DNA from 3 places in the Plantactinospora sp. WMMB334 genome. Region 2 is predicted to be linked to each of the others. Evidence: riboswitches for the same ligand, from Rfam matches in the RefSeq annotation. Region 2 holds a riboswitch; each other region holds the start of a gene.
The links. A riboswitch is a leader RNA that binds a small molecule or an ion and turns the genes downstream of it on or off. The one in region 2 is predicted to bind cyclic di-AMP.
Positions count from the first base shown of each region.

Region 1: it holds a riboswitch for cyclic di-AMP, as region 2 does, so the genes downstream of both, ACN27G_RS26755 (coiled-coil domain-containing protein) here and ACN27G_RS21255 (coiled-coil domain-containing protein) in region 2, are expected to answer to the same signal.
Region 3: it holds a riboswitch for cyclic di-AMP, as region 2 does, so the genes downstream of both, ACN27G_RS22875 (coiled-coil domain-containing protein) here and ACN27G_RS21255 (coiled-coil domain-containing protein) in region 2, are expected to answer to the same signal.

Region 1 is NZ_JBMHME010000002.1:6,221,544-6,231,637, reverse strand. Features, by position in the region: gene ACN27G_RS26770 (GTP-binding protein) at 45-2,090, opposite strand; gene ACN27G_RS26765 (HAD family hydrolase) at 2,393-3,160, shown strand; gene ACN27G_RS26760 (glycoside hydrolase family 65 protein) at 3,213-5,588, shown strand; gene ACN27G_RS26755 (coiled-coil domain-containing protein) at 5,609-6,637, opposite strand; cyclic di-AMP (ydaO/yuaA leader) riboswitch at 6,641-6,775, opposite strand; gene ACN27G_RS26750 (hypothetical protein) at 7,074-7,277, opposite strand; gene ACN27G_RS26745 (dienelactone hydrolase family protein) at 7,478-8,149, shown strand; gene ACN27G_RS26740 (TIGR04222 domain-containing membrane protein) at 8,200-8,937, shown strand; gene ACN27G_RS26735 (FAD:protein FMN transferase) at 9,035-9,865, opposite strand; gene ACN27G_RS26730 (FMN-binding protein) at 9,877-10,094, opposite strand, start outside.
Region 2 is NZ_JBMHME010000002.1:4,986,370-4,996,463, forward strand. Features, by position in the region: gene ACN27G_RS21230 (glycoside hydrolase family 3 protein) at 1-978, opposite strand, end outside; gene ACN27G_RS21235 (DUF3145 domain-containing protein) at 1,104-1,595, opposite strand; gene ACN27G_RS21240 (hypothetical protein) at 1,931-2,260, shown strand; gene ACN27G_RS21245 (alpha/beta fold hydrolase) at 2,486-3,535, shown strand; gene ACN27G_RS21250 (HelD family protein) at 3,690-5,825, shown strand; cyclic di-AMP (ydaO/yuaA leader) riboswitch at 6,076-6,203, shown strand; gene ACN27G_RS21255 (coiled-coil domain-containing protein) at 6,312-7,334, shown strand; gene ACN27G_RS21260 (cellulose-binding domain-containing protein) at 7,429-8,643, opposite strand; gene ACN27G_RS21265 (YnfA family protein) at 9,019-9,351, shown strand; gene ACN27G_RS21270 (hypothetical protein) at 9,485-9,961, shown strand; gene ACN27G_RS21275 (1-phosphofructokinase family hexose kinase) at 9,990-10,094, shown strand, end outside.
Region 3 is NZ_JBMHME010000002.1:5,353,837-5,363,930, forward strand. Features, by position in the region: gene ACN27G_RS22860 (MFS transporter) at 1-580, shown strand, start outside; gene ACN27G_RS22865 (hypothetical protein) at 730-1,542, opposite strand; gene ACN27G_RS22870 (O-acetyl-ADP-ribose deacetylase) at 1,620-2,147, opposite strand; gene ACN27G_RS22875 (coiled-coil domain-containing protein) at 2,275-3,288, opposite strand; cyclic di-AMP (ydaO/yuaA leader) riboswitch at 3,292-3,425, opposite strand; gene ACN27G_RS22880 (SDR family oxidoreductase) at 3,675-4,703, opposite strand; gene ACN27G_RS22885 (polysaccharide deacetylase family protein) at 4,953-5,732, shown strand; gene ACN27G_RS22890 (glycosyltransferase family 2 protein) at 5,757-6,878, opposite strand; gene ACN27G_RS22895 (hypothetical protein) at 6,983-7,528, opposite strand; gene ACN27G_RS22900 (GNAT family N-acetyltransferase) at 7,637-8,926, shown strand; gene ACN27G_RS22905 (hypothetical protein) at 9,128-9,442, shown strand; gene ACN27G_RS22910 (ribose-5-phosphate isomerase) at 9,502-9,978, opposite strand; gene ACN27G_RS22915 (DUF1015 family protein) at 10,056-10,094, opposite strand, start outside.

The DNA of each region.
Region 1 (10,094 bases), 1.2 Mb from region 2:
GCCCGGAGACGAGGGTGTCGGTTCGGCGGTGTGCGCGACCGCGGTCAACCCCCGCCCCGGCGCGGGCCGGTCCGGCGGACGACCTGGAGCAGGTACTCCTTGCGGTCCAGCGGGTTGTGGTCCCAGCGCGGCCGGCGCGGCGCGGCCCCCCGGACCCGCTCGTACCGGTCGAAGGTGCAGTCCAGCACTCCCTCGCCCCGGGCCAGCCCCGGCAGTTGCCGCTGCAACCGCGCGACCCGCGCCGCCGGGATCTCCCCCTCCAGCAGGTACGCCGAACCCCGTACGGTGCTGGCCAGCGGCACCGCGCCGAGCCGGGCGAGCGCCGGTGCGACGGTACCGAGTGCCTCCGCCGGTAGTTCGAGGTGGAAGCGGTGGATCGGCTCGTACACCCGGGTGCCGGCCCGCGCCAACGCGGTCATCAACACCAGCGGGGTCAGGTTGCGGAAGTCGCCGGCCGTGCTCGACATGCTCTTGTCGAAGACGCCGTGCGAGTGGCTCTGCCGGGCCCAGTAGCCGGAGTGGGTCATGCTCACCGTGCAGTCCATCACCTGCCAGCCGAAGATTCCCTGCTGGAGCGTGGCCCGTACGGTCTCCTCCACCGCCGAGAAGAACGCCGGTGGCATCGAACCGAGCTCGACCTCCAGCCGGAACGCCACGCCGGTGCCGGCCGGTGCCGGATCGATCCGGAGGCCGACGGTGCCGAGGAACGGGTTGGGTGGCACGCCGATCAGCTCCACCGCGCTGCCCGAGCCGACCGGACGCTCGACGCAGATCGTCGTCGTCTCCCGGAAGTCGACCTCGATGCCGTACTCGTCGGCCAGCGTCGCCTGGATGACCTCCTTCTGCACCTCGCCGTAGAGCGAGACCGAGATCTCCTGCCGGACGTCGTCCCGGCGCAGGTTGATCAGCGGGTCCTGCTCGGCGAGCTGGGTCAGCGCGGCGTGTAGCGCGCCCCGGTCACCGGCCCGGTGGGCGACGACCACCGTTTCCAGGGTCGGCGGCGGAAACCGGCGCCGCGCCGCGACCGGGTCCCCGTCGTCGTCGCGCCCGTCGTCGTGCTGCTGTTCCGGGTGCGGAGCGCCGATCGGGTCGCCGACCCGGACGCTGCTCAGCCCCCAGAGCTTGCCGATCCGTCCCGCGTCGACCGACTCGCTCCGGAGGGCGGTGCCCCGATCGAAGACGCTGATCGCGGTGACCCGCTCCGGCTCCGCGCCGGGCAGCGGCAGCCGGTCGCGGATGCGGACCGATCCGGAGAACATCCGGACGTAGGCGACCTTCTCGCCGGCCGGACCGCGTTCGACCTTGAAGACGGTGCCCGAGACCGGCCCACCGCTGTCGCCCTCGGCCGCCGGGAGCAGCTCACGAAGGCCGGCGACCAGCTCGTCGATCCCGGCACCGGTGATCGCCGAGCCGAGGTAGACCGGATACAGCAACGCCTGCCCGGTCCGCCGGGCCAGCTCGGCGTGGAGCCGGCGGTACGGCAGCGCGGTGCCGTCCACGTACGCGGCCAGCATCTCGTCGTCGTGCTCGGCGAGCCGCTCGGTGAGGGTGGCGACGAAGGACGCGTCGGTCCCGTCGTACGGCCGGAAGCCGGCGTCCCGGGTGCCGGGCTGCCGTGCGGTGCCCATCGGGACGATCGCCGGGGTGAGCCGGTCGGCGATGGTCCGCAGCACCCGCCCGCCGTCCGCGCCGGCCCGATCGATCTTGTTGACGAAGACCAGCGTCGGGATGCGCAGCCGGCGCAGCGTCCGCATCAACACCCGGGTCTGCGGTTGCACGCCCTCGACGGCGGAGATCACCAGGACGGCGCCGTCGAGCACGTCGAGCACCCGCTCCACCTCGGCGATGAAGTCCGGGTGGCCCGGGGTGTCGATGAGGTTCACCGTGACGTCGCCGAGGGTGAACGAGACGACGGCGGACCTGATCGTGATGCCGCGCTGCCGCTCCAGCGGCAGGAAGTCGGTCTGTGTGCTGCCGGCGTCGACGCTGCCGATCTCGTCGAGGACTCCGGCGGTGTGCAGCAGCCGCTCGGTCAGGCTGGTCTTACCGGCGTCGACATGCGCCAGGATTCCGAGGTTCAACGTACGCACGAACTGTCATGTCCTTCGGATAGCCGGAACGTCCTTCCCGTGGGGACATGGCAGCCGTGCGCATGATGTGAACTCCTCGAACGAAGCGGTGTGGTCCTGGCCAGGACAGCAGAGGCGTCCGCCCGACGGCAACCCATTTGCCGCCACCCCGCCCGGATCCGGATCCCACCGGCCACGCCCAGGGACACGCCCGGCGTCCCTGAGTCAGTACCGGCGAGACCGGCGAGGTCCCTCCCTACGCATCCGGCGTGGCCGAAGGCGAAACCGTGCCGGGACGTGGTAACCCGGTTAGGTTGTTAGGCGTGTTGGGCCTACCCGCGCACGTGACCGCGTGTCTATTCGACCTCGACGGTGTGTTGACCCAGACCGCCCGGGTGCACAATGCCGCCTGGGCGGAGACCTTCGACGAGTTTCTCCGGCGAAGAGCCGAGGCGACCGGCGAGCCGTTCCGGCCGTTCGACCCGGGTGACGACTACAACCGGTACGTCGACGGCCGTCCCAGGGCCGACGGCGTGCGGACCTTCCTCGCCTCCCGGCAGATCGTCCTGCCGGAAGGTGACCTGGACGATCCGCCGAGCGCCGACACCGTGCACGGGGTCGGCAACCGCAAGAACGTCCTGCTGCTGCACCGGATCCACACCGACGGTGTGCTGCCCTACCAGGGATCGGTGGACTACCTGCACGCCTCCCGCGCGGCCGGACTGCGCCGCGTCGTCGTCTCGGCCAGCGCCAACGCCGGTGACGTCGTCGCGGCGGCGGGCCTCGAACCCCTGGTCGAGGCCCGGATCGACGGCGTGGTGGCCCGGGAGCGCGGGCTGCGCGGCAAGCCCCACCCGGACACCTTCCTGGCCGGGGCGGAGCTGCTCGGGGTCCGTCCCGACCAGGCCGCGGTCTTCGAGGACGCGCTTGCCGGCGTGGCCGCCGGCCGGGCCGGCGACTTCGGCTACGTGATCGGCGTCGACCGGGTGGGGCAGGCGGACGAGCTGCGCGAACACGGCGCCGACATCGTGGTCAGCGACCTCTCCGAACTGCTCACCGGAGTCGACACCGGCCCGGAGGTGCTCCGGTGACCACACCGAGCCGCCCGACCGTGAGGACCTGCCCGACCGCGAGGAGGGGCCGATGATCCGGGAACGGGCGTACCCCGTCGAGCCGTGGCACGTCCGGGAGACCCGGCTCGACCTCGACGTACTCGCCCAGTCCGAATCGGTGTTCGCACTCTCCAACGGGCACATCGGGCTGCGCGGCAACCTGGACGAGGGCGAGCCGCACGGGCTGCCGGGGACGTACCTGAACTCCTTCTACGAGCTGCGGCCGCTGCCGTACGCCGAGGCCGGGTACGGCTTCCCCGAATCCGGCCAGACCATCGTCAACGTCACCAACGGCAAGCCGATCCGGCTGCTCGTCGACGACGAGCCCTTCGACGTGCGCTACGGCGAACTGCTCAGCCACGAGCGGGTGCTCGACCTGCGCGCCGGCACCCTGCAACGCTCGGTCGAGTGGCGCTCGCCGGCCGGGCGTACGGTGCGGATCTGCAGCACCCGGATGGTCTCCTTCACCCAGCGCTCGGTGGCGGCGATCGAATACCGGGTCGAGCCGGTGGACGGTCCGATGCGGCTGATCATCCAGTCGGAGCTGGTCGCCAACGAGCAGCTTCCGACGCAGAGCCGGGACCCCCGGGTGGCGGCGGTGCTGGAGTCGCCGTTGCAGGCCGAGGAGCACCTGCTGCACGGCGACGGTGCGCTGCTGATCCACCGCACCAAGGCGAGCGGGCTGCGGGTGGCCGTCTCGATGAGCCACGAGGTGCACGGGCCCGAGCGCAAACTGGTCGGCACCGAGGCGTACGAGGACTGGGCGCGGACCACGGTCACTTCCGTGATCAAGCCGGGTGAGCAGCTCCGGATCGTCAAGTACATCGCGTACGGCTGGTCGAGCCGCCGGTCCCGCCCGGCCCTGCGCGACCAGGTGGCGGCGGCGCTGGCCGGCGCCAGGTTCTCCGGCTGGGACGGGCTCTGCGCGGAGCAGCGCGGCTACCTCGACACCTTCTGGGACGACTCCGACGTGCAGGTCGAGGGCGACCCGGAAGTGCAGCAGGCGGTCCGGTTCGGCCTCTTCCACGTGCTCCAGGCCGGCGCCCGCGCCGAACTGCGGCCGATCGCGGCGAAGGGGTTGACCGGTCCGGGGTACGACGGGCACGCGTTCTGGGACACCGAGACGTTCGTGCTACCGGTGCTGACCTACACGCTGCCCTCGGCGGTCGCCTCGGCGCTGCGCTGGCGGCACTCCACCCTGCACCTGGCCCAGGAGCGGGCCAGGACGCTGGGACTGCGCGGCGCCGCCTTCCCGTGGCGGACCATCCGGGGCCAGGAGACCTCGGCGTACTGGCCGGCCGGCACCGCCGGATTCCACATCGCCGCCGACATCGCCGACGCGGTGCGCCGCTACGTGCAGGCGACCGAGGACGAGCAGTTCGAGCGCGAGATCGGGCTGGAACTGCTGGTGGAGACCGCCCGGCTGTGGCGCTCGCTCGGGCACCACGACCGGCACGGCCGGTTCCACCTGGACGGCGTGACCGGGCCGGACGAGTACACCGCGGTCAAGAACGACAACGTCTACACCAACCTGATGGCCCAGCGGAACCTGCTCGCCGCCGCCGACGCCGCCGCCCGGCACAGCGCGGAGGCGTGGAAGCTCGGCGTCGACGAGGAGGAGATGGCCGCCTGGCGGGACGCCGCGCACGACATGCACGTCCCGTACGACGCGGAGCTGGGCGTGCACCCGCAGGTGGAGGGCTTCACCCGCTATCAGGAGTGGGACTTCGCGAACACCCCGCCGGAGCAGTATCCGCTGCTGCTCAACTATCCCTACTTCGACCTCTACCGCAAGCAGGTGCTCAAGCAGGCCGACCTGGTGCTGGCCATGCACTGGCGGGGCGACGCCTTCACCGACGAGGAGAAGGCGGCGAACTTCGCCTACTACGAGCGGCGGACGGTCCGCGACTCGTCGCTGTCGGCCTGCACCCAGGCGGTGCTGGCGGCCGAGGTCGGGCACCTCGAGCTCGCGCACGACTATCTGGGCGAGGCGGCCCTGATGGACCTGCACGACCTCAACCAGAACACCCGGGACGGCGTGCACGTCGCGTCGCTGGCCGGCGCCTGGATCGCCCTGGTCGCCGGCTTCGGCGGGATGCGGGACCACACCCCGACGCTCTCCTTCACACCCCGGCTGCCGAGCCGGATCAACCGGCTGGAGTTCTCGCTCCGCTACCGGGGCGTGCACCTGCGGGTGGACGTCCGGGCGGGCGAGGCGACGTACTCGCTGCGTGACGGCGAGCCGGACGACACCCTGGAGCTGCTGCACCACGGCGAGAAGGTCCAGGTGACCTGCCTGGAGGCGGTCACCCGGCCGATCCCTCCGGTCCACGCCTCGCGGCCGCAGCCGGCCCAACCGGCGGGCCGGGCGCCGGTCCGGCGTGCCCCGGAAAGCGAGCCGAGCTGACCAGACGAGCGATGGACTGACTAGACCAGCGACAGGTGGACGTGGTTGGTGTGGTCGCTGGACGGGTCGCCGTGCGCCCCGCTGTACGACTTCCAGCCCGTCGTCGGAAGCCAGATCTGCCGGTACCAGATCACGTAGAGCACACCGAGCTTGTCGGCGTTGCGGACGAAGAACGCGGCGAGGTTGTTGCCGTACGTCCGGTTCCGGCCGGTGGCGTCACCCCGGAAGCCGCCCGCCTCGGCGGAGAAGTCGCAGGCGCGTCCCTTCGGGTGCTCGTACGGGCCGCCGGGGCGGTAGCACGAGGTGTAGCGGGTGAAGCCGGCGCGCCGCGCCTCCGAGTACGCGTGCAGGGTGCGTGCGGTGACGCAGCCCGAGGTGGTCGGGTCGGGCCTGGCACAGGACTGTGCCGGCCAGCCGCCGTCGGCGCCGCGTGGCGCGGGCCGGGCCACCGGTGAGGTGGCCGCGACGAAGCCTCCGGTGGAGGCGCCGCCGACCTGGGCCAGCGCCCGCTCGGCCGCCCGCTTCTGCCGCAGCATGATGGCGAGTTGCCGGCGCTCCTCGGCGACCTCGGCGTCCAGCGCCAGTTTCGCCCGCGCGGCCCGCTCCCGGGCCTGGCGCAGTGCGCGGAGCACCTCGTTGTCCCGCATGGCCACCGCCTCCAGCCCGCGGGCCCGCTCCAGCAACTCGTCCGCCGAGCCGCTGTGCAGCAGCACCATCACCGGGCCGATCCGGCCGGTCCGGTACGCCGCCCGGGCCACCTGCTCGACCCGGGGCCGCAACTCCGTGATCCGCGCCTCGACCCGGCGCAGCTCGGCGGCGATCCTCGTCTGCCGGGCCTGGGTGCTGGCCAGCGCGCTCTTGGCCTGCAGATAGCCGCGACCGGTCGATTCGAGTACGTCGCGTAAGAGCGGCGTGTCGCCCTCGTCGCCGAGCACGGCAGGGCTGTCCGCCTCTGCCGCGCCGGGCTGGAGCGATGCTCCGCCGAGCGCGCCGAACGCGGCGATCAGGGCCAGGGCCAGCGGTATCCGCTGGCGTGTGGATCCCGTCATGCATGTCCCTCCGTCGCCCGCCTACCGGGTTAGCTGACGGGTTCGGGGACGGAACAAGGCCCCTACCGCGGTTGCGGACTCACCCCAACTACCTGGGTCCCCGGCTCACCCGTTCGGGTGACTCGGCGGCGGTAACGCCGGCGCGGAGGGGTGCGCCACCGGGCGAAACCGGGGTCAGACTACCTGATCAACCGGGCCGGTTCGGTGGATTCGGGACGTTCCGGCGTGGAAATTCTGCCCTCGGGGAACCTGCGGCGCGAGGTCGGTCCGGCGGTCGTGCGGCGGCGATCCGGATACTGCCACGACGGCGCCCACCCCAGCCTCGCGGCCGGCGTGTGCAGCTCGCGGCGTTGATCAGGGAGCGTTTGGCCCGGGTGGGCGAGCCACACACTCCCTGATCATGGTCGTGGACCAGTTCTGGCTGGTGGCAGACGGTTTACTGGTCGCGCGGGTCCCTGGAGTAGCGGTCTCCGCTGGAGGGCATCCCGGCCGCGTCGCGCGGCGGCATCCGGCGGGGGTCGTCGAGCGACCTCGCCTTGGCCGCCTCGTCCGCCCACTCGCTCCGGTCGGGGTTCTGCTGCCCCGCGTCGTCGCCCCGGGCCGAGCCGGACTTCCCCTTGCCGGATTTCTCTCGGGCCATGAGGTCCCTCCGTCGTCTACCGGCCGGGGCGGTGCCCGTCCCGGTGCTCAATCAGGCGCTGCGGTGGCCTTCCCCGGCTGTGCACCGGCAAACCCGACCGCCGGGGCGGAGCCGGAGATGGGGTCCGGCAGGTGGTGGTTGAGGCGGCATCGGCGGGTAAGGCCGACAGACAGGCGGGGACCACCAGGGGAGGTAGTCGGATGGATGCCCGGACGACCGAGACCACGATCCCGGCTGGAAACGTACGACTCGTCGGTGATCTGGTCGTGCCGGCCGGTGCGCGCGGGATCGTCCTCTTCGCGCACGGCAGCGGCAGTTCCCGGCACAGCCCGCGCAACCGGATGGTGGCCGAGGCGCTGAACCGGAGCGCGCTGGCCACCCTCCTGGTCGACCTGCTGACCGGGGCCGAGGAGGAGATCGACGACCGGACCGGGGAGCTGCGCTTCGACATCGGCCTGCTCACCGGGCGCCTCGTCGGCATCGTCGACTGGCTGGCGGACGGCGAGTGGCTGGCGGACGGCGAGCCGGCCGGGCGGTTGCCGATCGGGCTCTTCGGGGCCAGCACCGGCGCCGCCGCCGCGCTCTCCGCCGCCGTGCAACGCCCCGACCAGGTGTACGCGGTCGTCTCCCGGGGCGGTCGCCCGGACCTGGCCGGCGCCGACCTGCGCCGGGTACGGGCCGAGACGCTGTTGCTGGTCGGCGGGCTCGACGACGAGGTGCTGCGGCTCAACAACCGGGCACTCGCCGACCTCGACGCCGGGGCCGAGCTGCGGGTGGTGCCGGGCGCCAGCCACCTCTTCGAGGAACCGGGCACCCTGCAACAGGTAGCCCGGGAGGCGGCGGACTGGTTCGTCAGCCACCTGCCCGGCTGACCCTCCCGGCCGGCGTTGCCGGCGTGCATGGGCTGTCCATACTCGACGGTATGGCGGCGCACCGTGATCTGAGCGCGACGGACCTCGGCTATCTCAGCGGTGGTAGCTGGGGTGCGGTGCGTACCGGACTGGTACTGCTGCACGGTCGGGGTGGCGTCGTCGTCGACCGGCCCGGCGGGTTGCACCGGGCCGGGCCGGTCCCGGTGCGTGCCGAGCCCCTGGAGCGGGCGCTGTTCGGCGCGCTCTACGGCTCGATGGCACCGCGCGAGGTGGCCAACCAGCGCAGGGTCCGGCAGACCCTGGCCGCGCAGCGCGAGAGCCTGATCGGGCTCGGGCTGCTCCGCCCGGCCTGGCGCCGGTTCCTGCTGCCGGCCGTGCTGGTGCTCGCCCTGCCGATGGTGATCGCCCGGCTGGTCGCGGCCGATCTGCTCGGTGTCCAGGTCGGCCTGGTGGTGGTGCTGGCGTTCGTCGGGATCGCCGGCTGGTTCCTGCCCCGCCGGACTCTGGCCGGTGATCGCCTGCTCCGGGCCGCCCGCCGCGAGCATCCGTTGCCGGTCGCACCCTCCGGCGCCAGGGGTACTCCGCCGGCGGGCGGCGGATCGGCGCGCGACCCTGGGCTGATGGTCGCGCTCTACGGCCAGGACGGGCTGCGCACGGTGCTGCCCGCGCAGTTCGCCCGGGACAGCGGGCTGCTCGGCGGCGGTTGCCGGCTGCTGTTCCTCGGCGACTCGCGGCTGGACGGTCCTCCGGTGGCCGGGGCCGGCGAGGTCGGCGGCGGCCTGCCGTGACGCGGCCTGCCGTGACGCGGCCTGCCGTGACGCGGCCTGCCGTGACGCGGCCTGCCGTGACGCGGTGACGCCGGTCGCCGTGACGCCGGTCGGCCGGTCAGCTGAGCCGGGGCGCGGGCTGGTCGGTGATGTCGGAGTGGGGCGGTGCCGGCAGCCCCGATGTCGGGTCGAGGGGCAGCACCGGGAAGCCGTCCGTGCGGTAGCAGAGCTCGTCGGAGGTGATGATGCCGACCTCGTGCGCCGGCAGCTCGGCCAGCCAGCGCAGCCCGGACTGCCCCATCGCCACCCCGGCCGTCGCGTACGCGTCGGTGCGGCCGAGATCGGTGCCGACCACGGTGACCGAGGTGAGTGCGGTGGCCGGCGCACCCCGGTACGGGTCGATCACGTGGAAGCCCCGCTCGTACGTGCCGGAGGTGGCGATCGCGAAGTCGTTCCCGCCGAGCGTCCAGCAGATCTTGTCGTCCTGCCAGGGGTGCCGGATGCCGATCCGCCACGGCTCACCGGGACGGGGTCCACCCCGGGCCCGGATGTCCCCACCCGCGTTGATCCAGTGCGACCGGCAGCCGGCGGCCAAAAGCCGGTCCGACGCCACCTGCACCGACCAGCCCTTGACGTAGCCGGACGGGTCGAACCGGCCGGTGGCGTACGCGTCGAAGTAGCCGTCGGTCTCCCGCCACAGGTCGGCACAGGCCTCGACCACCAGCCGCAGGTCGGCGGAGCAGTCCCCGATGGCGAGCTCGCCCCGGTGGAAGCGGTTGACCTCGCTGTTCTCCCTGTAGGTGCTGAACCGCTCGTCCACCTCACGGAACCAGTCGAACGTCTGCTCGGCCAGCGCCGCCAGGCGCCGGGGCGGCAGCGGATCGGTGAGCTGCACGCTGATCGGCGTACCCATGATCTGCTCGACCCGACGCAGCCCGGTGGTACCCATCGGCCTCGACCTCAGGCCTTCGCCTTGTCGAGCGCCGACTGCAGCGACGCCTTGTACGCCGCGCTGGTCAGGCTCGCCCCGGAGACGGTGTTCACCTTGCTGGCGCTGGTCGCCGCCAGCGTCTGCTGGCGCAGCTTCGGGATCGCGTCCTCGTTGATGCCGATGCTGGTCGGGTCCTCGTCGGGATAGGTGGCGTCGGCCTCCGTGATCTTGCCGCCGGAGACCGTGA
Region 2 (10,094 bases):
GGCGCGCACGTCCAGGTGCCCGGCCATCACCAGCCAGGCTCCGGCGGAGATCCCGGCCGAGAACGGCGGCAGGGCGGTGGCCTCCAGCTTCTTGCGGTCCACGGTCACCACCGGCAGTCCCTTGTGCGAGTCGGCGGCGGTCTGGCCGTGCCCGGGGAAGTGCTTGAGGGTGGCCGCGACGCCCGCGCCCTGCAGACCCCGGACGGCGGCGCCGACCTGCGCCCCGGCCGCCTTCGGATCCGAGCCGTACGAGCGGGAGCCGATCACGTGGCTCCGCGCGTCCAGGACGTCGGCGCTCGGCGCGAAGTCGACGTTCACCCCGAGTGCGGCGAGCTCGCTGCCGGCGGCCCGCCAGGCGTTCTCGGTCAGCGCCGGGTCACCGGCAGCGCCGAAGGCCATCGCGCTGGGCAGGTTGGTCACCCCCTCGGAGATCCGGGTGACCACGCCGAACTCCTGGTCGATGCCGATCAGGGCCGGGGCGGCGCCGGCCGGCAGTTTGCCGGCCGCCGCCTGGATCCCGGCGGTCAGCTCCCGCACCTGGGCCGGGTTGTCGACGTTGGTGGTCGGCTGGGTGTCGCTGGTGGGGTCGTCGGCGGAGAAGCCGACCAGGATCAGCCCGCCGAGCCGGTACTTGGCGATCATCTCGGCCGGGGTGTCGACTCCGGCGAGCTTCCGGTTGCCGGCCGCCGACCCGCCCGAGACCCTGGTGGCCGAGTTGCCGTAGGCGTACGGCATCAGCACCTGCCCGACCAGGTCCTCGTCGGCGAGGGTGCCGGCGAGCTGGGCCGCCCGGGCTGCCGGGTCCGGCGGTGCCGTCGGTGCGGTGGCGGAGGGCGACGGGGCGGGCGTACCGGTGCCGGGGCCCGCCGCCGGCTTCCGGGAGCCGGCGCAGCCGGCGACGATCAGGGCGGTGACGAGGGTGAGCACGAGCGGGACGCGGGTGAGCACGAGCGGGACGCGCCGGAGGGGAGTCGACACGCCCGCTATCCCACCAGCCCGCCACCACCCGGGCAACTTGACCATCGCTCTCCGTCGCGGCTCGCCCCCCGGCCCGCCCGGAGCCGACCCCGCCGGGCCGCCCGCGAACGGACCCGGCGGAGCATTCAGCCGACCCTGGTGAGCAGGGTGACCGGCGCGCCGTCCCCGGCGTACCGGTACGGCTCGAGTTCGGCGTCCCAGGCGGTACCCATCGCCTTGTCGAGGGCGTGCGCGAGCGCCTCCGGCGCCCGGGCCGACTCCATGATCGACCGCAGCCGGTCCTCGCCGAGCTGGATGTCGCCGGCCGCGCCGGTGGTGGCCCGGAAGAGCCCTCGGCCGGGCACGTACATGAACCGCTCGCCGTCCGCCCCGGGACTGGGCTCCTCGGTCACCTCGAACCGGATCATGGGCCACTGTTTCAGGGCAGCGGCAAGCTCCGCGCCGGTCCCAGGCCGGCCGGACCACCCGCACTCCGCCCTACGGGCGCCCGGATCGACCGGCTGGGCCGTCCAGTGCAGGGTGACCGGCGCGGTGAGGACGCGCGCGATCGCCCACTCGACGTGCTGGCACACGGCGAGTGGGGTCGAGTGGACGTATACGACGCCACGCGTTGGCACGGTGACCTCCCGGAGAGCGAGGTGCGTCTTCCCCTACGACCTCGACCTCGGCGAGCAGAGCCTCACCGCGCGATTGCTGGAACACATGATGACCGCTGTGACGGATGGTACGCCAGGGATTCACGAAACTGCCCCGAGGGAATAGCCGTACCGGTGACCGTGGTTGGACCCCACGTCAGCGGCGGTAGCCGTCCGGCCATCACCGCTGTCGTGTAAAATTTGCCCGGCGGCGTCTGCCGCACAGGCTGTCCACTCGGACCTGCTGTCCCCTGTCCACCCGGACTTGCTGTCCCCCGGGCTTCCAGTCCTCCCGTACGTCTTCAAGGAGTCCCTCCGTGGCGAGCAACACCTCCAAGACCGCGCGCGCATCCGTCCGTGCCGGCCAGGCAGGCCAGGGTGGCGCCCTGAGCGTGCTCGGCGAGTTCAAGTACCTCATCCCGCTCAACGGCGGCAAGCACGCCTACGTGCGGAACCTGACCAACGGCAAGACCTCGCACCTGCGCACCGACTCCGACGCCTTCGTGGAGGAGATCCGGGTGCTGGCCGGTGCCGGCCACGCCACCAAGATCCGGGCCGAGCTCAACTACCTGGCCTCCGAATTCCCGGGTGACGGCTGGGACACCACCGAGAAGCGGCTGGTCGAGGCCGGCGTCTTCGAGGGCTGAGTTCCCCGGAACAGCACGTTCCCGGAACAGCACGTCAGTTCCCGGCACCGCACGTCGCACACCTCCGTAACGCCCCGATCCAGGTCCGCCCGGGATCGGGGCGTTACGCGTACCTGGCGGGGGTACGCCCCGCCGGGGAGCACCGGGGATGGTTCGCCGGCACCGCGGGCGGGTAGTTCCTCTCCAGTCCCGGCAGCACGCTCCCGGCCCGATGCGGAGGTGACCATGGCCGAGCCGGTTCAGGTACGGCTCAGCGACGGTGTCCGGCTGCACGCCGACGTCGCCGGCCCGGAGACCGCCCCGCTCACCGTGGTGCTGCTGCACGGCTGGACCCTGGACCGGCGTACCTGGCACCGGCAGGTCGCCGGGCTGCGCGAGGCGTACGGCGACACCCTCCGGGTGGTCCGCTACGACGCGCGGGGGCACGGGCGGTCCGATCCGACCAGCCTGCGCTCGGCCACCCTGGACCGGCTCGGTGACGACCTGGCCGAGGTGCTCGCCCGGGTGGCGCCGAGCGGGCGGGTGGTGCTGGTCGGGCACTCGATGGGCGGCATGACCGTGATGGAGTACGCCCACCGGCACCCCGCCGACTTCGCCCGCCGGGTCGCCGGAGTCGTCTTCGTGGCCACCACCGCCGAGGGGCACGCGCACACCGCGTACGGCGTGCCGGCCCCACTCGCCCGGCTGATCCGGATCGCCGAGACCACCGGGGCCGGGCTGCTGGCCCGGTGCCGCGGATGGCGCACCCCGGGTCCACTGCTCCAGGCACTCCGCCCGACCCTGCGCTGGCTGCTCTTCGGCGACACCTGCGACCCGGCCGACATCCGGCTCACCACCTCGGCGGTGGCCCGGGCCTCGCTCGTCTCCGTCGGCGGGTTCCGGCCCTCCATCGGCGCACAGCACCGGCTGGAGACGCTCAGCACCCTCAGGGAGGTGCCGACCGCCGCCCTGGTCGGGGACCGGGACCGGCTCACCCCGCCGCCGTGCACGGAGTCGATCGCCGCGGCGCTGCCCTCGGCCGAGCTGACGGTCTGCCCGGGGGGCGGGCACATGCTGATGCTGGAGCGCCCCGAGGAGGTCACCGCCGCGCTGCGCGCCGTCGTCGACCGCGCCCTGGCGGCAACGAAGATCACCCGCAGGGCGTCGGCACCGGCCGGAGTCAGGCGTGCCGGTGCCCGGCAGGCCGGGACCAGGCGCGCCGGGGCGAGGCGGACGGGGACCATCGTCGTGCAGCCCGGGCGGCTCGCCGCCGGCCGCGGCGCGGCATGCCGCTGAACCGGACGGAGACGCTCCGGGACGGACGTGGCCGAGTCGCGGCGGGCGGGCACGGCGTACCCTCGCTACCTGGCAAGTGCGCGGCGCGCGGCCGCCCGGACCACCGGTCCCGGGCGGCGGTGGCGCCGCACGTCGATCTCCGGGAGCAGACGCGTTGACCGACCACACCACGCCGCGGCAGGAGATCGAGGCCGAGCAGCGCCACCTGGACCGGGTCTACGCCCGGCTGGCGCAGTTGCGGCACTCGGCCGTGCTGGCCGAGCGGGACGGCTACCAGCTCGCCCGGGTCGGCACCTTCGGCGCGCTTGTGGAACGGGACGCGATGGTCTTCCACGCCGCCCGGCGGCGACACACCCTGGACGCCGAGCACGAGGGGCTGGTCTTCGGCCGGCTCGACCTGCGCTCCGGGCAGGTGCTGCACGTCGGCCGGCTCGGCGTACGCGGCGAGCACGCCGAGCCGCTGGTGGTGGACTGGCGGGCCCCGGCGGCGGCCGCCTTCTACCAGGCGACGGCGGCGGAACCGCGCGGGGTGGTCCGGCGCCGGGTGATCACGTCGAGCGGCGAGCGGGTGACCCGGATCTCCGACGACCTGCTCGACCCGGCCGCGGCGCCGGACGGGATGCGGGTGGTCGGCGACGGCGCCATGCTCGCCTCCCTCTCCCGGACCACCGGTCACGAGATGCGGGACATCGTCGCCACCATCCAGCGGGAGCAGGACGAGGCGATCCGCTCCCCGGCCGGCGGGGTGACGGTGGTCTCCGGCGGCCCGGGCACCGGCAAGACGGCGGTCGCCCTGCACCGCGCCGCCTACCTGCTCTACTCCGACCGCAACCGGTTCGCCGGCGGCGGGGTGCTGGTGGTGGGCCCGTCGGCGGTCTTCGTCGACTACATCGCCTCGGTGCTGCCGTCGCTGGGCGAGAACGCCGCCACCCTGCACTCGCTCGGCTCGCTCTTCGAGGGGGTCGCGGCGACCCGCACCGACCCGGCGCCGGTCGCCGCGATCAAGGGGTCGCTGCGGATGCGCCGGGTACTGGAGCGGGCGGTACGCGACCAGGTCCCGGACGCCCCCGGCGAGCTGCGACTGCTCTACCGGGGCGAGCTGCTCCGGCTCTCCGGCGCCGAGTTGGAGCGGATCCGGAGCCGGGCGCTGCCGCCGGGGGCCCGCCGCAACGAGGTCCGCCGGGCCGGCTTCGACGGCATCTTCGCCGCGCTCTGGGCGCAGGCCCAGCAGTTGCGGGTGGGCCGCCTGCCGGACCAGCGCGGCTTCGAGGACGAGATCGCCGAGCGCCCCGAGTTCCGGGACTTCCTGCGTGCCTGGTGGCCCCGGCTGCACCCCCGGCACGTGCTGCCCTGGCTGGCCGAGCCGGAGCGGCTGCGCCGGTACACCGCCGGCATCCTCTCCGGGGCGGAGACCCGGCTGCTCGCCGAGGCGTACCGGGGGGCGGGCGATGCCGGGCCCGATGCCGGCGGGCCGAGCGTCGCCGACGTCGCGCTCCTCGACGAGCTCGACCACCTGCTCGGCCGGCCGCCGCAGCCGGCCCGGCGCCGGCGTGACCCGTACCAGCTCCCGGGTGGGGTCCGGGAGGTGACCACGCACGCGGACCGGCAGCGGGCGGCCCGCCGGGAGGCCGCACCGGACCGGCCGGAGGACTACCGCGAGTACGCGCACGTGGTCGTCGACGAGTCCCAGGACGTCTCCCCGATGCAGTGGCGGATGCTGGGCCGGCGCGGCCGGCTCGCCTCCTGGACCGTTGTCGGTGACCCGGCACAGACGGCCTGGACCGGCGACCCGGCGGAGCTGACCCGGGCCCGGGAGAAGGCTCTCGGGCGGCGCCCCCGGCACGAATTCGTGCTCACCACCAACTACCGCAACTCGGCGGAGATCTTCGCGGCGGCGGCAGAGGTGATCCGGGAGGTCTCCCCCGACCTGCCGCTGCCGGTCGCGGTCCGGGCCACCGGGGTGCCCCCGGTCGAGCTGGTGGTGCCGGCGGCCGAGCTGCCGGACGCGGTCCGGGAGGCGGCGGCGAAGCTGCTCACCGAGGTCGATGGGACGGTCGGCGTGATCACCCCGCCCGCCCGCCGCGCAGAGGTCGTCGGCTGGCTGGCGCCCGCCCCCGACCCGCGCCTCCAGGTGGTGGACACCATGCAGGCCAAGGGCATGGAGTACGACGGCGTCGTGCTGGTCGGTCCGGCGGAGATCCGGGCGGACTCGGTCGCCGGGGTACGCACCCTCTACGTCGCCCTCTCCCGGGCCACCCAGCGGCTGACCGTCATCGCCGTCGAGGGGTGACCGTCATCGCCGTCGCAAGCTGACCGTCATCGCCGTTCGAGAGCTGAACCACACGCCCGGCGGGCGTCGAGGCTCACCGATAGTTAGCGGCATCTTAAGTTTCGGACGAGAACCGGAGAACTTTGTCCGGATACATCCCCGCGAATGGGGAGAATCGCGAATTCAACTCCGGCAACGCCACGTATCCCCGGCGGGCAACTGCCGGTAGGCTCGGCTCCGGTCTCCGCCGGGCGGCGCCCTCCGGCGCCTGCGGGGGCCGTCGCCTAATCGCACCAGCGAGCCGGGGAACCACGTACCAGGGGTGTATCCGCGCCAGCGGTAGGGATCTTCCGTCCCGAACCCGTCAGCTAACCCGGTCGGCGGCTGACGGAAGGACATTGTCATATGCCGTTCCTGGCACCCATCCGAATGGCTCCGGCGTCCGCGCGGAGAGCCGGCGGACGACCGCCCCGGAAGGTCGCGACACGGCCGAGCACGACGGCGACCATGGCGGTCGCCGTGGGCATGATCCTCGCGGTACTCGGCGGCGCACCCGCCGCCGCGGCCCCGGAGTACGCCCCACCCGGGGCGTTGGCCGCGGCACCCGGCGGGGACGACATCGACGGCGGCACCGACAACCTGCGCGAGCAACTGGAAGCCGCCAGCAAGGGCTACCTGACCGCCAAGAACAAGTTGGACAACTCCGTCAAGCGGCAGAAGGACCTCAACACCGAGCTGGCCGCCCTGCGCACCGAGGTGGCGACCCGGAGCGAGCGGGTCGCCGAGATGGCCAGCATGGCGTACCGGACGGGCCGGCTCGGGCAGGTCTCCGCGCTGCTCAACAGCGGCTCGCCCACCAGCCTGGTGGACCGGGCCGCCGCGCTCGACACCATCTCGGCGAACGAGAACCGCGAACTGCGCGGGTTGCAGGAGACCCTGGACCGGGAGACCCGGGCCAAGGCGGCGCTCGACAAGGAGGTCGGCGAGCAGCGCAAGCAGGTCGAGGTGATGGAGACCCGCAAGAAGCAGGCCGAACGGGCCCTGGCGGCGGCGAACAACAGCGGCGGCGCCAGCGCGGGGATCAGCGGCAGCGGCGGCGGATCGGCGCGGCCGGCACCCCGCAACCCCGACGGCTCCTTCCCGAACGAGTCGTGCAGCGTCGACGACCCGACCACCAGCGGCTGCATCACCCCGCGCACCCTGCACGCGCTCAACCAGGCCAAGGCGGCCGGCTTCACCCGCTTCGTCTCCTGCTTCCGCAGCGGCGGCAGCGGCGAGCACCCCAAGGGGCAGGCGTGCGACTTCGCCGCCCAGAAGAACGGGTTCGGCGGGGTGGCCACCGGCGGCGACCGGACGTACGGCAACAACCTGGCGGCGTACTTCGTGCGCAACGCCAACCGGCTCGGTGTGCTCTACGTGATCTGGTTCAAGCAGATCTGGCTGCCGAGCAGCGGGTGGAAGGCGTACAACGGGGGCAACGGTGACCCGTCCAGCGACCACACCAACCACGTACACCTGTCGATGAACTGACCGGGACCGCCCGGACGCCGGCCGGCACCGCCCACCACCCCTGGGCAGTGCCGGCCGGTATCGCGGTGCCGGCCGGTGTCGTTGGGGGCGGCCGTCAGCAGCCGATGCGGCTCGACCCCAGCGCCACGTCGTCGAACCAGAGCGTGTCGGCGCCCTCGCCGTAGCTCTCCCAGCCCAGCCGCAGGTCGGTCAGGTTCGGCCGCCAGTTCGCCCGGTTGTACCACTGTCCGTCGACGTCGTGCGTCGGCGTGCCGTCGGCGGTCAGGCCCGTCACCGCCGCGCCGTCGACCCAGGTGGAGAGCCGACCCTGTGCCCCGTCCACCATGAACTCCAGGCAGGTCCACCGGTTGACCGGCAGCGGTGCGCTGAGCGCGACACCGCTCGGGCTCTGCTCCGGGAGGGTGGCGTCGTCCGAGGCCCGGTTCCACTGCAGGGCACCGTTCTGCCCGCCCATCCGCAGGTCACGGTTGCCGTCGGCGGCGTCCCGCATGGCCAGGAAGGTCACGTGCGAGGTGGGCAGTGCGGTGGTGTGCCGCACCCAGAGCCGGGCGTAGCGCACCGCGCCGAGCCCGCCGAGGTTGCGGGTGGAGCCGACGAAGACGTGGTTGCAGTAGCCGACGGCGCCGTTGATCCGCACCGAGCGGCTGCCCTGGTGCGCCACCGAGGTGTCGATGCTGGCGGTGCCGCTCCCGGAGCAGTCCGGGTAGCTCACGTTCCAGTCGCCCGACGGGGTCGCCCCGGTCTGGTTCTCGAAGCCGTCGCAGAGCACCGCTCCACCGCAGCCGCTCGGCGGCGGGGTGGTCGGCGGGGTCGTCGGCGGCGGGGTGACCGTCGGCGGTGCGGTGGTCGGCGGGGTCGTCGGCGGCCGGGTGGTCGGCGGGGCGGTGGTGGGCGGCGTGGTCGGCTCCGCGCCGTTGCAGGGCTCGCCGTTCAGGGTGAACCCGGTCGGTGCGGCGGAACTCGCGGCGTAGCTGCCCTGGACGCCGAACTCGGTCGAGCCGCCGGCCGGCAACGACCCGTTCCAGGCCGCGTTCCGGGCGGTGACGGCCGCGCCGGACTGGCTGACCTGCGCGTTCCAGCTGTTGGTGATCCGCTGGTCGCCGCCGTAGGTCCAGGTGACGGTCCAGCCGTTGACCGGGGTGTCCCCGGCGGTCACCCGGATGGTGGCGGTGAAGCCACCGGTCCACTGGTTGGCCTGGTAGTCGACCTGGCAGCCGGCGGCGGCCCGGGCGGACGGTACCAGGGTCGAACTGACCACGGCGACGCTGCTCGCGGCGATCGCGGTCACCGCGGCGACGGCCAGTGACACGCGACGGTACGGTGTGGAAACCCTCATCGGAGTTCGATCCTCTCGACAACTGCCGGCTCTCTCACCGCCTCCGGCGGCGCCGGCACTGCTGCTGACGACGACGGGCGGCACACGCCTGCCGCGTGCCCGCCCCGCCCTGCGCCCCCGCGATCGGCTCCCGCGAGCTGGTGCGCCGCCGGCACGTCCTCCCCGGGCAGCCCGAGCCCGGTTCGTCCAATGCCGACGCCGGGCTCAGCCTAGAGACAGACATCAATGCCTGCAACCGGCTCGGGCGACCAGTCCAGGCGCCGGTGCCGGCAACCGGCCGGGCGGCGATGCCGGCAGTCGGGCGCCGGTCGGCGCGGGCTGCGCCGGGGTGGCGGCGACAATGGCGGGGTGACTCTCGCCCGCTCGCTGCTGTTGTTCCTGCTCGCCGCCGTCGCCGAGATCGGCGGCGCCTGGCTGGTCTGGCAGGGCGTACGCGAGAACCGGGGGCTGCTCTTCGTCGCCGCCGGCATGCTGGCGCTGGCCGGGTACGGCTTCGTCGCGGCGTTCCAGCCCGACCCGCACTTCGGCCGGGTACTCGCCGCATACGGGGGCGTCTTCGTCGCCGGCTCGCTCGGCTGGGCCGTGCTGGTGGACCGGTTCCGTCCGGACCGCTACGACCTGGCCGGGGCCGCCGTCTGCCTGCTCGGCGTCGCGATCATCATGTACGCCCCGCGCGGCTGACCGCGCCGACCTCGTGCGGCTGCCGGCGAGCCGCCGTACTCGTGCGCCTCCGGCCGGCCTACGTCGAGTTGCGTACCCGGGGCATCCACACCGGCCCGACGCGCCGCGGCCGATGCGCCGGCAGCATGGCGGCATGACGCTCCCCCCGCCATGGCGAAAAGCCCTTCTCACCCTGCACGTCGTCACCGCCGTCGGCTGGCTCGGGGTCGACGCGGTGCTGGTGATCCTCGGCGTGGCCGGTGCGCGCGGTGCGGACCCGGACCTGGTCTACCCGGTGCTGGCCCTGGTCGGGCAGGGCGTCTTCGTGCCACTGAGCGTGCTCGCCTGGCTGGTCGGGGTCGGCAGCGCGCTGCTCACCCCGTGGGGCCTGCTCCGGCACCGGTGGGTGCTGGTCAAACTGGGCATCACCACGGTGATGCTCGGCGCGGTGCTCTTCGCCCTGCTGCCCAACCTCCGGGCCGCCGAACTCGGCGCGGCGACTCCACCGGACGCCCGGCAGGGACTGCTGGCGGCGCCGATCGTCTCCACCACCCTGCTGGTCGTCGCGACCGCGCTCTCCGCCTACAAGCCGTGGGGCCGGATACGGCGCCACCGGCCGGGAGCTGCATGAATAGCGGCTGATCGGGTACCTAACGGGCATGAGCGGACATGTGATGGTCTTTGCTCCCGACCCACAGCTGACGATCACCATCGACCAACCCGCCGACGAGACCGAGATCCACCTGCACCCGGGCGGCCAGGGT
Region 3 (10,094 bases), 370 kb from region 2:
GCTACTGCGCAGCCGGACGACCCGGGGACTGCTGCTGGTGCAGTGGCTGCCGCTGGTGCTGGTGGCCGGCGCGGAGGCGCTCTTCGTCCCATACTCCGCCGGCTGGAACGTCCCGTCCGCCGCCGGCCTGCTCTTCGGGGCGGCGGCCGGCGGGATGCTGCTCGGCGACATCGCCGTCGCCCGCTTCCTCGGCCCCCGCAGACGCGAGCAGCTCGCCCTCGCCCTGGCGCTGCTGCTGACCGTCCCGTACCTGGCCTTCGTCCTCCAGCCTGGCCTCTGGCTCAGCGTCGCCGTGGCCGGTTTCGCCAACATCGGCGCCGCCTACCAACTCGGGGTGCAGCGGCGTTTCCTCGACGCCGTCCCGGAGTCCATGCGGGGGCAGGCCCTGGGCCTGGTCCCCACCGGCATCATGGCCATCCAGGGCGTCACCTTCACCCTGGCCGGCTGGCTCGCGCAGCGGTGGAGCCCGCACGTGGTCATGCTCGGCTTCGCGGCCCTCGCCGTCGTCTCGACGCTGGCGCTGGCCGCTCATCTGCTGCCCGATCCGTGGCGTCGCCGGGAGGTCGTGCGACCCGGGTGACGGCCGGCCCCGCCCGCCGCCGACCGAGGTTGCGGGAGGACGCCATGATCGCAGGGGACGGCACTGGCATCGCCGCTTAAGGAGGCATGGATGGTCCTCACCGCTCAGCCCCGACCGCGCCCCCTGCCGAAGCGGGATCGGTCGGGGCCTCAGCTGCGCTTTCGGGGCCCGGTGTCGCCCGTCTCCACCCCGCCGCCGCTCGGTCGCGCCGCGAGGCTGGCGTGCAGCCGGTCCAACTCCGTGGCGGTGCCGATCCCGGCGCGGAACCGGGGATGTGCGACGTACTCGCGGATCGCCGCGGCGAGGAAGTCGGGTTGCACGTTCAGCAGTCCGACCGGTAGCTCCGTGCCACGGGGTGAGCCCGGCCCCGGATGCCAGTCCCGGCGGTGGAGGATGATGCGCGGGCTGACCGGCGCCGGTGCCGGCGGACCATCCGGTGCCAACTCCTCCCAGGCGATGGTGGTGCGCCCCCGCACCCCCCGCAGGGCGATCCCGCCCGGTTCCAGCGCGATGCTCGCCTGCCGGAGAAACGGCATCGCCACCGCCATCCCGAGGACGACGGCGAAGAGCATCGCGTGATAGGTCTCGGACGGCCAGTCGTGGAAGCCCGGCCCCTCCCGGTCGGGCCAGCGGTCCAGCACGACGAGACCTCCGGCGAACCAGAGCATCGCGATCGCCAGCACCCCCTGCGAGCGGGGAAAGGCACCGGCGACGAACCGGCGCGCCGTGGCGTCGACCGTGAACGTGGCGGGACGCAGTTGCGGCGGGGCAACGGTCCGCGCGAAGACGACGAGCGGCACGACCACGCTCGCCACCAGCGCCAGCACGTGGATCAGCAGTCCCAGCTCGGGGGGCTCGATCCGGTCGGTGACCGGTTCCACCCACCGGGTCACCGCGAGCCGGCTCAGGAAGGCGGCGATGCCGAGCGCCAGGGCGGCGCCCCGGACAAGGCTGAACGGCATGCTGCCAGCGTAGCGAGGCCGCTCAATGCCGCCGGCCGCGCCGGTGGGCTCCCGGAACTCGGGCTGCGGCTGGACCATCAGCCGGTCGAGGCGTTCGTCTCCGGCGGGTCGAGCGCCGCCCGCAGCAGCGTCAGGGTCGTCTCGTCGAAGGCGACCAACCTGATCCGCTCCACCTGCGACGGGGTGGAGCGGAGCGTCCCGACCGCGATCCGGGCCGCCCGGTCGGCGGGAAAGCCGTAGACCCCGGTGGCGATGGCCGGGAAGGCGACGCTTCGCGCGCCCAGCTCATCGGCGACCGCCAGGCAGCGGCGATAGCAGGAGGCGAGCACCTCGGCCTCGCCGTACCCGCCACCCCGCCAGACGGGTCCGACGGTGTGGATGACGTGCCGGACGGGCGGGTCGAGGTCGAAGGCGGGCGTCGCCATCGCCTCGCCCGGCGGGCAGGGGGCGATCGCCCCGCCCGCCTCGGCCAGCCGGGGCCCGGCGGCACGGTGGATCGCACCGTCCACACCACCGCCGCCGAGCAGCGACTCGTTGGCGGCGGTGACGATCGCGTCCACCTGCTCCCGGGTGATGTCGCCCCGGACGACGTCGATGACGGCCATCCGCCGATCATGCCAGCCGAGCCGCGCCGCTGTCCCCGGCACCCGGCCGGCCCCGCGCGCCGATCGCCCCGCCACCCGGTGCCCGGGTGACGGGGCGATCGTTCGGAGGTCGGGTGCGACCGCCCGGCTACAGCATCGACACGTGCACGTGGTCGGTGTGGTCGCTCGGGCCGCTGTACGATCTCCAGCCCTCGCCCGGGAACCAGATCTCCCTGTACCAGATCACGTAGAGGATCCCGAGCCGGTCCGAGTTGCGGATCAGGAACGCGGCGAGGTCGTTGCCGTACTTCATCTGGTCGTCGTTGGCGGCCCGGCTGAACCCGGAGTTGCGCAACGACCAGTCACACGCCCGTCCCTTGGGGTGCTCGAAGGGCCCGCCCGGACGGAAGCAGCCGACGAACCTCTTGAAGCCGGCGCGACGTACCTCGTTGTACATGTGCAGGGTCCGGGCGGTGATGCAGCCGCCGGTGGTGGGATCGTCCTTGTTGCACGGCAGCGACGGGAAGCCGTCGTCCATCCCCGGCCCGGGTCGGGCGACCGGAGAAGTGGCCTCCACCAGCCCCTTGTCCGGACGCGACCTGCCACCCACCAGGGCGAGGGCCTTCTGCGCGTCCGTCTGCTGCTTCTTGATGACCTTTTCCTGGGCGGCCTGCTTGGCGACCTCGTCGTCGATGGCCTTCTTGGCCGCGCCGACCTGCTCACGCGCCTCGTTCAGCGACCGGAGCTTGCTGTTGTTGAACAGGTTCAGCTCGTTGAGCGCCGACATCCGCTCGATGAACGAGTCGGTCTCGCCGGCGTTGCCGTTGCCCAACAGCATCGAGATCGCGCTGAGCTTGCCGCTGCGGTAGGACGCGGCCGCGATCTCGCTCGCCTCCGGTGCGAGTGCCGCCAGCCTGGCCTCCGCCTGCCGCAGCTGGGTGCCGAGCTGGGCCTGCCGCTTCTTGGACTTGGCGAGCTCGGCCTTTGCCTCCGCGAGTCGCTTGCCGGCACTGGCGAGCACGTCGCCGAGGAGCGGCGAGTCGGCCTCCTCCTGCGGGGCCGGCTTCGGCGCCGCCGACGCCTCCGACGGGACCACGACCAGTGCTGCGGCGGTGAGCAGTGCCAGGGCAGTCGCCAGCCTTCGGCGTAGGGGTGCCCTCACATGTATCCCTTCCGTCGGCCGCCGACCGGGTTAGCTGACGGGTTCGGGATGGAAGTGGTCCCTACCGCTCTCGCGGATTCACCCCAGGGGTGCGTGGGTCCCCGGCTCGCCGTGCGGCGATTAGGCGGCGATCAGCGCCGGCACCATGCGGTATCCGGCGACTCTGAACGGCAGACAGCATACCCGGTTCCACTTCCGAAATGGCAAGACCAGATTTCCGGTAATAGCGTTGCCGGACAACGACTATCAGTAATCGTGGCGCCTCGGAGGCATCGAAGGGCATCCTTCGTCCGCAGTTATCGACAATCTGCTGTCGGCTATTCACCAACCGCGTAACCTGCGGCGGTGCGAACAGCCGTCCAGGTTGGCCGGTGGTGGTTGCCCGGCTACCGCCGGCGCCAGGGCGCTGTGCCGAAGAGCACACCGGCAACCGCACCCGCCGACAGCAGCCCGGCGGTCAGCACCCTCCGGTGCCGGGACAGCCACAGTTGCGGGCTACGCCCCCGCGACCGCGCGTCGAACGAGCCGTGCGCGCCCTGGTCCGCCTCGCCGCCGTCGTCGACCGGGTGCCAGAGGTTGGTCGGGCGGTCCGGGTCGGTCGGCTGGTCCGTCTGCTGACTGGCGTAGCCGGTCCGGGCCAGGTAGCGGTCGAGCAGCCCGGGTACGAACCGGTTGCCGAGGATGGTGCCGACGGTCGAGGCGCCGACCCAGTACTCCCGCCGCTCCGGATGGTCGGCGGCGTACACGATCGCCCTGGCCGCGACCTCGGGCTGGTAGATCGGTGGCACCGGCTGGGCACGGTTGCGCAGCCGGGACAGCACCCAGTCGAACTGCGGGGTGTTCACCGCCGGCAGCTGCACCATGGTGACCCGCACCGGGCTCCGGTCGTGCAGCAGCTCGCAGCGCAACGACTCGGTGAAACCGACGATGGCGTGCTTCGCCCCGCAGTACGCCGACTGGAGCGGGATCGACCGGTAGGCCAGCGCCGAACCGACCTGGACGATGGTGCCCGTTCCGCGGGGCAGCATCCGGTCGAGTGCGACCCGGGTGCCGTAGACGTAGCCGAGATAGCAGACCTCGGTCACCCGGCGGAACTCCTCCGGGCCGATCTCCTCGAACGGCGCGAAGACCGAGGTGAAGGCGTCGTTGATCCAGAGGTCGATCGGCCCGAGTTCGCTTGTCGCCCGCTCCGCAGCCGCCTCCACCTGGGAGTGCTCCGACACGTCCGTCTCGATCGGCAGCGCGACGCCGCCGTTGGCGCGCACATCCTCGGCCACGGCGTGCAGGCCGGTCTCGCCGCGGGCCAGCAGCGCCAGCCGCATCCCCCGGCGGGCCAGTAACCGGGCCGTCGCCCGGCCCACCCCGGCACTCGCTCCGGTGACCACCGCCACTCGTGCCGCAGGTCGCCCGCGCATCCGTCTCCTCCGTCCTCCGGCCCTCGGCGGGCCGGATCTCGCCGGTGTCGACGGCGCCGGCTACCCCGGCCCGGGCTCCGGCAAACCTCGGCCGACGACCTGCGGCACACCGGACCGGACGGCGGGCGAGCCACGGACCGACGGGCGAGCCACGGACCGACGGGCGATCGGGGCCACCCGTCCGGGTGAGGATGAACGCCGGCCGCCCGGGTAACCGCAGCCGCGATGGTGTGGCGGGTGGAGGAACGGGTGCGTGCCAGCACGGTACCGGCGACGACCGTCGGTGCCGCGCTGGCCGCCCAGGTGGTGCCGGCGGTGACGGTGCTGCCCGGCGTACGGCTGCGGTTCTTTCCCCGGCTGAGCGGGCGCGGCGCCCCCGGCCACGTCGCACTCACCTTCGACGACGGCCCCGACCCGGTCTCCACCCCGCTCTTCGTCGAGGCCCTCGCCGCGCACCGGATCCGCGCGACGTTCTTTCTGCTCGGCTCCATGCTGGCCCGTGCGCCGGAACTCGGCCTGGATATCGCCGCCGCCGGGCACGAGGTGGCGGTGCACGGCTGGGGACACCGCAACCTCCTGCTGCGCGGCCCGCGCGCCACCTACCGCGACCTGGCGCGGACCCACGAGCTGATCGGCGCGGTGACCGGCCGGGTTCCCCGGTTCTTCCGGCCGCCGTACGGGGTGCTCAGCGCCGCCGCGCTGGTCGCCGCCCGCCGGCTGGGCCTGACCCCGGTGCTCTGGACCTGTTGGGGGCGGGACTGGACCCGGTCGGCGACCCGCGCCTCGGTGCTCGACACCCTGCTGGACGGGCTGGGCGGAGGCGGCACGGTGTTGCTGCACGACTCCGACTGCACCTCGGCGCCGGGTGCCTGGCGGGCCAGTCTCGCCGCGCTGCCGTACCTGCTCGACGAGTGCCTGCACCGGGGTTGGCAGGTCGGCCCGCTCGGCGAACACGGCCGGGCCGGACCCGGCCGACCCGGGCCGGTCGCGGTGCGGCGGCGATCGGTCCACCGGCCGGTTCACCACTGACGAACCGGCCCGGCATGCTCGCGGTCAGCCCAGCCGGTCGGTCAGCTTCCCGGAGACCGTACCCGCGGCCCGGCTGCCGGGCACGGTCGGCGCCGCGCCGGGCGGGCCGGCGGTGTGCTGCGCCCCAACCCGCGGATGCCGGACCCGGGCGACCACGCCGAGGTGCGCCCGACGGGCGACCTGGAGCGCGGCGAAGAGCCCGTAGGCGCCGCGACCGAGCAACCGGTGCTTGACCCCGAGCGTGCCACCCGGCGGCTGGTAGCCGGCCGGGGGCAGGTGCGCCCGGTACCGGGTGACGATCTCGGCGAAGAACTCCCGACGCCGCTCCGGCGGCACCCGGCGGGGATGCCCGAGGACCTGCAACAGGTGCCAGATCATCCGCTGGAAGATCAGGTGACGCAGGTCGGCCGGCACCTCCGGATCGGCGTCCAGGCCGGCCAGGACCCGGTCCCAGTGCGCGAAGACCTCGAAGTGCCGTCCACTGACCGTGGCGGTGATCGCCCCCTCCGCACGCTGCCGGTACGCGTAGCAGCAGCGGTCGAGCAGCGTGATCCGCCCGGCGGCGAGCATCAGCGGGAAACTGAACGAGACGTCCTCGTACCAGCCCGGACCGAAGGGTAGGTCCAGGTCGACGAGGAACCGGCGCCGGATCACCTTGTTGCAGGTGATGTGCAGCACCGAGAGCAGGGCGGGCCGCTCCCGCAGGGTGAACGTCTCCGGTGCCGGGCGGCCGGCGGCGACCTGGGCGAGCGACAGGTGCCGGGTGCCGCCGCCCGGGTAGTGCCGGGTGTAGGCGGTGACCAGCAGGTCCGGCCGGGTCCGGGTGAGCCGGTCGGCGACGGCGGCGAGGCTTCCCTCCGGCAGCCAGTCGTCGCCGTCGACGAACCACACGTACTCGCCGGTGGCCCGGGCCAGGCCGGTGTTGCGGGCCGCACCGAGCCCCTGGTTGCGGTCGAGGGTGACCACGACCAGCCGAGGGTCGCGGGCGGCGTACCGGGCCAGGACCGCGGCGCAGCCGTCGGTCGAGGCGTCGTCCACCGCCACCAGCTCCAGATCACGGAAGGACTGGCCGAGGATGGAGTCCAGGCAGTCGGCCAGGTACTCCCGTACCTGGTAGACCGGGACGATCACGCTGAGCAGAGTCACCGTGGGCAACCTCCGGGGAGGACGGAGCCCGAATATAGCGCCCAGTAATCAGAAGGCGCGCAGACAGTAACTGTCGAGTGACCAAATTGTGACTTGTCGCCCGCTCAGAGGCTCGCCACCCAGTTCCAGAGGTCGACGACCCACTCCGTCTGGCGCAGGTACGCCACCCCGACCCCGGCCAGGAACAGCCCTGTCACCAGGTGTGCCCCCCGGGCGCTGCGGCGGATCCGTCCGAACTGCCGCTCCCAGATCACCCGCCCGACCAACCGGGCCAGCGCGAAGAGGCCGACCGCGACGAAGAGGGTCAGCACGAAGGTGACCACCGGGCTCGTCAGGTCGCCCCGCGCCGAGATCGCCCAGATCCCCCAGCAGACGAAGGCGAAGAGACCACCCATCACGCTCCAGTGGCGTCCGATGCGGAGCTGCCGCCAGTGGTAGCCCGGCGGGAGCTGCTCCCGCTCCGGCTCGGCCGCCGGCCAGCCGGTGCCGGTCGGCTCGTGCGGCGCCTCCGGCCCGGTACCCGACCGGGGCACCCCGACCTGTGCCACGCCCCGCCGGAAGCCCTCCGGCACCGGCGGCGTAGCGGGGTGCTGCGCGTCGGGCGGCATCTCGACGGTCCGCTCGGCCCACGGTTGCGTCTGGTCTGCCATCTGTCGTAGTCCTCCCCATCGCGCGGGCCCGGAACCCGTCCCGGTTCCGAGGGTAGCCAGCCGGTTAAACCATTCGCCGGGGCACCGGCGATCGACTAGACAGGGGCGATGACCGACACCGGACCCCCGTCATCGCCGGCGATCGAGGTCGGCACCGCGGCCGACTGGGACGGCACCGCCGCGCTGCTGAACACCGCCTTCCACAGTTTCCCGGACGACCCGGCGGCGGCGGAGGCGACCCGGGCCGTCGGCGAACCCGACCGGTCCCTGCTGGTCCGCTCCGGGGAGTCCGTGGTGGCGCACGCGGCGGCGTTCACCCGGGAGCTGACCGTGCCGGGTGCGGTGGTGCCGGCGGCGCACGTCACCCGGGTCGCGGTGGCGGCCACCCATCGGCGGCAGGGGCTGCTCAGCCAGCTGATGCGGCGACAGTTGCGCGACATCCTGACCACCGGTGACGAGCCCGTCGCGGTGCTCTGGGCCAGCGAGAGTCCGATCTATCCCCGGTTCGGCTACGGGCAGGCATCACAGCGGTTGCAGCTTGACGTCCACACCGCCGAGCTGCGCCTGGTCGAGCCCGACGGCACCGGGCAGGCCCATCCGGGCACCGGACGCGCCGCCACGCCACCGATCACGCTCCGCACCGGCGACCCCGTCGCCCTGCAACCCGTCCTGGCCGCCCTCTGGGACCGGCTCCGCCCCGAGCGGCCGGGCTGGTCCAGCCGGCCCGATCCGTGGTGGCGGTACATCCTGGCCGAGGGCGGCACCGAGCGATCCGGCGGTGCCACGCCCCGGTTCGCCGTACTCGCCGAGACGGCCGACGGACCGGTCGGCTACGCCCTCTGGCGCAGCCGCGCCGGCTGGGACGAGCGTGGTCCGAGGGCGGCGGTGACCCTCGACGAGCTGGTGGCCGCCGACCCGGCGGCGTACGCGACGCTGTGGCGGTTCCTGCTCAACATCGATCTGACCCGGCACCTCTCCTATCTCTTCGCCGCCGTCGACGAGCCGTTGCAGCACCTGGTCGACGAGCCGCGCCAGCTCGGCGCCGTGCTCGCGCCCGGCCTCTGGATCCGGATCGTCGACCTGCCGGCGGCACTCGCCGCCCGCAGCTACGCCGCCGATGTCGACGTGGTGCTGGAGGTCAGCGACCCGCTGCTGCCGGAGAACGCGGGGCGGTGGCGGTTGACGGTTGCCGGCGGGACGGCCCGATGCCGGCGTACCGACGACCCCGTCGAGCTGGCCTGCGACGTACGCGATCTCGGTGCCGCCTACCTCGGAGGTCCGTCCCTGGCGGCGCTGGGCATGGCGGGCCGGGTCCGGGAACTTCGCCCCGGCGCCCTGGCCCGGACGTCCGCCGCGTTCGGCTGGCACCGCGCGCCCGCCGGTCTGGCGATCTTCTGAGCCGCTCCTGAGCCGGAGGCCACGCGCTTCCGAGCCGCGAGCCGCGCGCCCGTGGGCGACCAGCGGCAGGCTGACGCGCCGCTGCCGAAGGTCCGGCGAGCGGGCCGCGACCGAAGGTCCGGCGAGCGGGCCGCGACCGAAGGCCCGGCGAGCGGGAAGGAGTAGGGTCGGGCGCGTGGCCGAACGCAGTGAGGAGGCGCCGTGACCGACCCGGAGCGCCGACGGCGGCGGCTGCGCCACGATCCGTCGGGCGGTCCCGGCGACCGGGCCGGCGAGGCGCGGCGCGGCGCCGACCCGGGCACCGGACCGGGCACGTCCGGGGAGGAGCGGGACGCGGAACGCGGCCTGCGCGGGCTGATCGGCTCGGGCGCCTCCCAGGTGAGCGTCGCCGCGGCGATGCGTGCCCGGGACGCGGCCCGGCCGACCGATGCCGATCTCGCCGAGGCGGCCGAACGGCTGGTGCTGATCCGGCGTAACTGGGTGCCCCGCGACGAACTGCCGCGCGGCGGTCGCTGAGCGCCCGCCCGACCGCCACGTCGGCGGAGCGTCGTGACGACGCGGCGGGTGGCGGGCCGTTACGACGCGGCCGGCAGCGCCGGCAGGGCGCCCGAGCGTTCGTACTCGGCGACCTGCCCGATCCGCCGGGCGTGCCGCCCGTTGCCGGAGAACGGCGTCGTGAGGAAGGCTTCCACGATCGCCGTCGCCTCGTCCAGGGTGTGCTGCCGGGCGCCGACCGCGACCACGTTCGCATCGTTGTGCTGCCGCGCGAGCTGGGCGGTCTCGACGTTCCAGGCGAGCGCGGCGCGCACCCCGACGACCTTGTTGGCGGCGATCTGCTCGCCGTTGCCCGAACCGCCGATCACCACACCGAGGCTGCCCGGGTCGGCCACCACCCGGGCACCGCTGTGCAGGCAGAAGACCGGGTAGTCGTCGTCCGGGTCGAAGAGGAACGGCCCGACGTCGACCAGTTCGTAGCCCTGCTTGGCAAGGTGGTTCGCCAGGTGCACCTTGAGTTCGTAGCCGGCGTGGTCGGATCCCAGATAGACGCGCATACCGGGCAGTCTCTCAGCCCGCCACGGCGGTCCGCGCGCAGGCACGGGCCAGCGCCGAACGGATCACAGCGGAGCCCTCACTCCGGGGTGGTGCCCCGGTCCAGCTCGGCCAGGAC